2 regions of the Paenibacillus motobuensis genome follow, and region 2 is predicted to be linked to the other one. Evidence: riboswitches for the same ligand, from Rfam matches in the RefSeq annotation. Region 2 holds a riboswitch; the other holds the start of a gene.
What was found. A riboswitch is a leader RNA that binds a small molecule or an ion and turns the genes downstream of it on or off. The one in region 2 is predicted to bind ZMP and ZTP.

Region 1 (3,505 bases), on a different contig from region 2:
GGATCGATTCTATTTGCGTTTGGACTGATGTTTATCTTTTGATACAATGAACACACGAACACTTCATAGGAACCTGTGAAGTCAGGCTTTAACGGAGGTGCATGAGGATGCGAATATTATTTGTATGCACGGGCAATACTTGCCGCAGCCCTATGGCGGAAGGAATGCTTCGCAAGCTGGCCAAGGATCGTGGGATGTCGCTAGATGTACGCTCGGCCGGGGTAGCCGCTTCCGAGGGAACCTCGATGTCTGCACACGCCGCAGCTGTACTTAGGGATCAGGGGATTGAGGATCGTATTACTTCAACACCGCTAAGTGAGGGGTTGGTCGATTGGGCTGATTTGATTCTTACTCTGACTGGTGGACATAGACGGCATGTCATTCAATGTTTTCCTGCAGCAGCTGATAAAATATATACATTAAAAGAGTATGTGGAGAATGATGTACAAGTGCTTGAGGCCCAAGATGAGCTGCATCGACTGGTCGCTGAGCTAGAGCTAGACCGGGCGCTTGGCAAGGAACTGGATACGGCGAGACAGCGGAGGCTTGCGGAGTTGCTTCGGCAGATGCCGGCATACGACATCTCCGATCCATTCGGGGGCTCTCGTATAGAATATAATGCGACTGCGCTGGAGATTAGATCCGCATTGGAGCAGCTGCTGGACAAGCTAGAGCAGACTGACTTCAAGAACTCCAGCGAGGAATAGTGATATAGATCATAAATAATCAGTTGCATTTATTCAAGGGATGCTTTATTCTAAAGTCATTAAAGTGCGTGTTCAAAAAGGGCGGTTTTCTTATCAAAAGCGGACTTTTTGAACTACCTCTACGAAGATCCGATGTAACTGGCGACGATAGTGGACCAAACCACAATGGAGCATCGGAATATACGGCCGGTCGCCTGGGCAAAGAGCACGACGTCACTTATGATCGTCATGCTCTTTTTTCGTTGTTTTTGCAGGACACACTTCTCTCCAGGAACCGAAGTTCTCTAGTTATAAATTCCATGCAAGTTCAAGAACCAGAAATCTGGCACAGACAATTGTATCCGCCAAGATAGTCTAACTATAAGAAGCTGTTCTGCATAGTAGATTGTCGCCACGATTTTTGTCGGGTTTAGGTATATAATAAGGACATGTGCTATTAAGGAATTTCGAACTTCAAATCAGAGAAGGGGTGCCATACATGGAGACGAAACATATTGCAGAGATTGGACAGCAGGTCGCGGAGATACTGGAAGAGCTATGCGCTACGGCGAAGTTCGGTCCGGGCCATCTGCTCGTTGTTGGCGCCAGCACAAGCGAGATAGCCGGTCAGCGGATCGGCACGGCTGGAGCGGAGGAGGTTGCTGCCGAATTGTATGCCGGGATCGAGCAGGTTCGAGGCAAGTATGGCTTTGATGTTGCATTCCAATGCTGTGAGCATTTGAACCGGGCTCTAGTTGTAGAACGTGCAGTGCTTGATCGTCTACGGTTGACTGAAGTATCGGCGGTCCCGGTGAGGAAAGCGGGAGGTTCCATGGCAGCCTTCGCTTACAGGCAGCTGCAAGCTCCTTGTCTGGTGGAGAGCATAGAGGGTCATGGCGGAATTGATATTGGCGAGACGCTTATCGGCATGCATCTGCGCCGTGTTGCCATTCCTTTCCGTTCGACAAGACGTTACGTTGGAGAAGCCCGTGTCACAGCCGCATGGACTCGTCCTAAGCTGATCGGTGGCGAGCGGGCGGTATATCAGTTGCCAAACACAGTAGAAGACTCAAATCTATGTGATTAAATTATTCTTTTTTATTATAAGGAGGCAATTTACCTATGGATCAATTGAGAAAGCAAGACCCGGCTGTATTGGAAGCGATGAACCTGGAACTGAAGCGTCAACAGAGCAACATCGAGTTGATTGCATCGGAGAACATCGTTAGTGAAGCAGTTATGGAAGCGATGGGTTCGGTTCTGACGAACAAATATGCAGAAGGTTATCCGGGCAAGCGCTACTACGGGGGCTGTGAGCATGTTGATATCGTTGAGGACATCGCTCGCGATCGGGCCAAGGAACTGTTTGGTGCTGAGCACGCCAATGTGCAGCCGCACTCTGGAGCTCAAGCGAACATGGCCGTTTATCTTGCCGCTCTGAAGCCTGGCGATACGGTGCTTGGCATGAATCTGGCCCATGGTGGCCATTTGACGCACGGAAGTCCTGTCAACGCATCTGGCTTGCTCTATAACTTCGTAGCCTATGGTGTGCAAGAAGATAGCTTCCTGATCGATTATGATGAAATCCGCAAAGCGGCCTTCAAGCATCGCCCTCGTCTGATCGTTGCTGGAGCGAGCGCTTATCCACGCATTATCGATTTCGAGAAAATTGCACAGATCGCTAATGATGTAGGCGCATTGTTCATGGTCGATATGGCGCATATCGCCGGATTGGTAGCTGCTGGTTTGCATCCAAGTCCAGTGCCTCATGCTCATTTTGTAACGACAACCACTCACAAGACATTGCGCGGACCACGCGGCGGGATGATCCTATGCCGCAAGCCTTGGGCTGCCGCTATCGACAAAGCGGTATTCCCAGGTACACAAGGCGGGCCATTGATGCATGTCATTGCTTCTAAAGCTGTCGCTTTGGGTGAAGCGCTGCAGCCTTCGTTCAAAGTATATGCCGAGAATGTGGTGAAGAATGCGCAGGTGCTGGCCGAGACGCTGATTTCTGAAGGGTTGAACCTCGTCTCTGGTGGAACGGATAATCACTTGATGCTGATTGATACTCGCAACCTGAACATCACAGGTAAAGATGCAGAGCATGTACTCGATTCTATCGGGATTACTGTGAACAAGAATGCGATTCCTTTCGATCCAACGAGTCCTTTTGTAACGAGCGGTATTCGTATCGGAACTCCGGCAGCCACCTCCAGAGGCATGGACGAGGAAGCGATGAAGGAGATCGGCCGTATTATTGCTACAACCTTGAAGTCACCTCAAGATGAAGCGGTACTTGCTGAATGCCGTAGCCGTGTATCCAACTTGACGGAGCGCTACCCATTATATTCAGAACTTACCTATTAATTATAAGAGGTTGTTTAAACACGTACTATAAGATTCATTTGGAATTGCTCAGCCGGGAAGCGATGCTTCTCGGCTATTTATATAGATATGAAGGGCTTGGATAATTTTTTTAATGCTTAATATTTTCCTGGAGGTTATGAAAATCGGAATGTAAGCAGATATATCAGGGGACTATAGAAGATAGTTAATTTCTGAAAGATTTGCAACATGAATAAGTTTGGGTGAAAATGCATTGGCGAAAGTGATATAATATACGAGATTTGTGGAGCATTCAACTTGGAGTATGTCGCCGCAACCAGAATTCATTGTTATACACAACCACCGGAGGGATATAATGGGAAAATTAATAGTATGTGATCACCCCCTGATTCAGCACAAATTAACGTTCATTCGAGACATGAATACGAATACGAAGGATTTTCGTGAATTGGTTGACGAAGTAGCTACAT
Region 2 (3,505 bases):
GACAAATGATTCTTCATTTACTGCAATGGGGCAAGCAGCATGGAGCTAGGTACAGCTATTTAGCGGTGGTTGCTAATAATGCGCCTGCCCTGCGACTATATGAGAAGATAGGGTATTCGGAGATTTATAAATATTGGTATAGGGTGAAGGAACATTCCCCATCTGATGTATCCTCCTAATAATCAGGCCCCCCGGAAATCCGAAGGGCCTGAGATAAAATTCCTGATATATATTAAGCTTCGACGGTTGCCTCGATATCCTCTGTCTGAACCTTCGGAGTCACTACCGAGACAAGCAGCTCGTTCGTGGCCGAGATCAGGACGAGCCCATCTGGAAGCTCAATGTCGCCAACGTGGATGGATTCCCCGATTTCAAGATGACTGATATCTACGATAATCGAACCTGGAATCTTGTCCGGGAAGGATTCGATTTCAATAAAGGTACTTTGGGTTTGGACGATTCCCCCCAGCTTCGTACCTCTCGGAGTACCAGCGAACTCGATGTTGACCTTGGTCCGTACAAGCTCATCTTTCTTGACACGCAGGAAATCCACATGAATATATTCCTGTGTTACCGGATCGCGCTGAATCGCCTCCAGAAGAACAGGAATCGAGTCATGATTTTCAAGATTCAGTTCAATAATACCGCCACTGCCTCGTCTTATCCATTTTCCGAATTCCTTCGTCGACAAATGAATGTTCTGATTGTCTGTGCCAGCTCCGAATACAACAGCAGGAAGCCGCCCCGAGTTCCTCAGTCGCTTCAATCCCGTTCGATTCATAGGTATACGTTCTTCAACTTGAAAACATGTTCTCATTGTACTACACTCCTCTGAAATAGTTGGTATTCAATGCCCTCAAAATCTATCGTCTATATGACTACGGATTTCGCCCCCCGTAGCTGGGGAAGCATGAGCACCATCACATCACCCTCCTTAATACATTTAATGTAAAAAGTCGTATAAATACGCGCTAAGGCACTTCGTTCTCGGTGGAACGAAATGCCTTATTAATAGGTAAGATAACATAGAAAAATGGTTCTGTCGACCATAGACTGGTTTAAAATGGGATTTTTTCGACTGCAGGTTTTCATTCGTTCAAATTTTTGCTAATATGAAAGAAATAGTGCTGTATGCGACTGGCGAAGCAAGTGGAATTAACCACGAGGGAGCATACGGCTGATAAACGTTTCCGTTCGCCTGGGGAAAAGTATCTTCGGACGTCTCGTCAATTTGACGGGTCGGTCGTTGATGCTTTTTTTGCTTTTCTGCAGTAAGTAGATAGATTAGTCCAACAAAATGATGGAGAGGATGCTTAAAATGACATTGCTTATGAAGGCAAAAGAGGCGGCCGATCAAGAATATGAGACGATTCGGGCAAAAGTAGAGGAACTGAAAACCCATGGGATTCAGCCTCATATGGCAACGATCCTGGTTGAAGGAGATCCGGCCTCTGCCTATTATGCCAAGGCCAAGCAGAGAATCGCCGAGAAGTTGGGAGTTCAGTTCACGCTTCATGATTTTAAGGCGGAGGTAACGGAAGCGGAGGTTCTGCAGCTGGTTGCTAAGTTGAATCAGGATCCGAAGGTACACGGGATTATGCTGGAGCTACCCCTGCCTAAGCAAATTTCCGCGGCTAAAATCGAACAGGCGATTTCACCACAGAAGGACGTGGACGGCGTAACACCGGCGAATAAATTGGCTACTGTGACTGGAGAAGCCGGGCTTTATCCTGCTACACCACAGGCATGCATCAAGCTGCTTAAGCATTATGGCTACAGCCTGGAAGGCAAGAACGTTACATTGGTTGGTCGGGGGCAAACGGTAGGAATGCCGTTATTTCATTTGCTGCAGCAGGAGAATGCCACGGTGACCGTATGTCATTCTCGTACCCCAGACATCGCTTCGCATTTAAGTCATGCCGAGATCGCCTTCGTAGCCGTTGGACGAGCCGAAGTGGTGAATAAGCAAATGGTTCATGGAAACCTGGTTATTATTGATGCGGGGATTAATGAAGCGGATGGGAAGATGGTAGGGGATGTCGCGACTGACGTGGCTGACCATGTTCAAGCGATATCGCCTGTACCGGGCGGTGTGGGTACATTAACAACCGCTATTTTGTACGAGAATCTACTGAAGGCTATGGAGATTCAATGTGAGGAGGCTGACAAGCATGAGTGAGATTACATGGCAAGATTCCATTGATAGCTTCGTAAGTAAGGCAAGCAGTTCGAGTCCTACACCGGGCGGTGGCAGTGTCGCAGCGCTTGTAGCTGTACTCGGTACCGCAATGACCTCGATGGTAGGGAATTTGTCGCAAGGGGAGAAGTTTGCCGATATCGAACCGCAAATCTTCGCAGTGATCCATACGATGAACCGCCTGAGCGAGGAGTGCAGGGAGTTGTTTGATGGCGATATCGCCTCTTTTAACAATTATATGGCTGCTCTGAAGCTGCCGAAGGAGACGGAGGAAGAGAAGCTAACCCGTAAGCAAACGATCTATGAGGCTACGATCAACGCGATCGAAGTCCCGGTTCAGCTTATGGAGGTGTGCAGGACTGGTATTGAATGTGCCTATAGTATCGCAGAGACCTCGAACAAAAATGTCATCTCCGATCTCGGCATCAGCGCCATTTTGTTCGAAGCGGCTGCTCAATCAGCTCTGCTGACCATTGATATCAATTTAGCCTCGCTGAAGGATATGGAATTGAAGCAGAAGTATGCCGATAAGGTGTCCTCATTAATGCAGCAAATCAGCGATTTGAAGAATCAAGCGTCGCAGATTATTCAGGATAGAATCCAGGGTTGATCCACTAGAGTGGACCCGTCAGGTTTGTGAAATGTGAGCCTTCCCTTACTTTACCTAGCCTTATCTGGGTGAGGAGGGGAAGGCAGTCCGTCTTTTTTGCTGCCGCTATTGTCACCGATTAGCTCCATTTCACAATAAATCCCCTTATTAAGGTCGCTCATTTCCGTTAGAACTTAGATTAGCTCATCAACTACAAAATTTTTACGTCTATATACCGATCACAGTAAGCCCCAGCCTAGTTTGGCCACCATATATGTCAAGAAGAACTATAACCATACAATACCTAACGGTCTGTTGAACAATATGCTAATGTCTGAAGTAATCGCAGTATTCAATGAAATTCTAGATTTTTGCAGAATAATAGAAAAGGGCGGGAAGACTATGATATGGGAACTAGATAGAAGTGAGTTCACACGATGCAGACACTTGCTTAATCCACAAGGACAATTGGAAGCAGTAGCCGTTGTGGAGGGAGCTAATCCGGGGAGAATATTTGTTGATGATCGAATGTCTCCGACATCAGGGATGATCTGGTTAGGCAATAATGACGGATTCTTATTTATAGGCAATGGGCAGAATGAGCTATTCAATCAAGAACTGAACAACTTCATAGACTCAGTTATCATTCCAGAAGCGCAGCAAGTTAGATTAGAATGGTTCGAAGCTATAGGCAATCATGATAAGTGGTACGGTACGAT

Region 1: another riboswitch for ZMP and ZTP. It lies ahead of ABD014_RS21650 (TIGR01440 family protein); the one in region 2 lies ahead of ABD014_RS06815 (bifunctional 5,10-methylenetetrahydrofolate dehydrogenase/5,10-methenyltetrahydrofolate cyclohydrolase).

Annotation. Positions count from the first base shown of each region.
Region 1 covers NZ_BAAACX010000021.1:70,415-73,919, reverse strand. Annotated here, with positions in the region: gene ABD014_RS21660 (manganese efflux pump MntP) at 1-42, shown strand, start outside; gene ABD014_RS21655 (low molecular weight protein arginine phosphatase) at 108-707, shown strand; ZMP/ZTP riboswitch at 832-914, shown strand; gene ABD014_RS21650 (TIGR01440 family protein) at 1,186-1,773, shown strand; gene glyA (serine hydroxymethyltransferase) at 1,809-3,056, shown strand; gene upp (uracil phosphoribosyltransferase) at 3,391-3,505, shown strand, end outside.
Region 2 covers NZ_BAAACX010000007.1:363,645-367,149, forward strand. Annotated here, with positions in the region: gene ABD014_RS06805 (GNAT family N-acetyltransferase) at 1-179, shown strand, start outside; gene ABD014_RS06810 (50S ribosomal protein L25) at 233-817, opposite strand; ZMP/ZTP riboswitch at 1,124-1,211, shown strand; gene ABD014_RS06815 (bifunctional 5,10-methylenetetrahydrofolate dehydrogenase/5,10-methenyltetrahydrofolate cyclohydrolase) at 1,319-2,179, shown strand; gene ABD014_RS06820 (cyclodeaminase/cyclohydrolase family protein) at 2,172-2,807, shown strand; gene ABD014_RS06825 (GNAT family N-acetyltransferase) at 3,189-3,505, shown strand, end outside.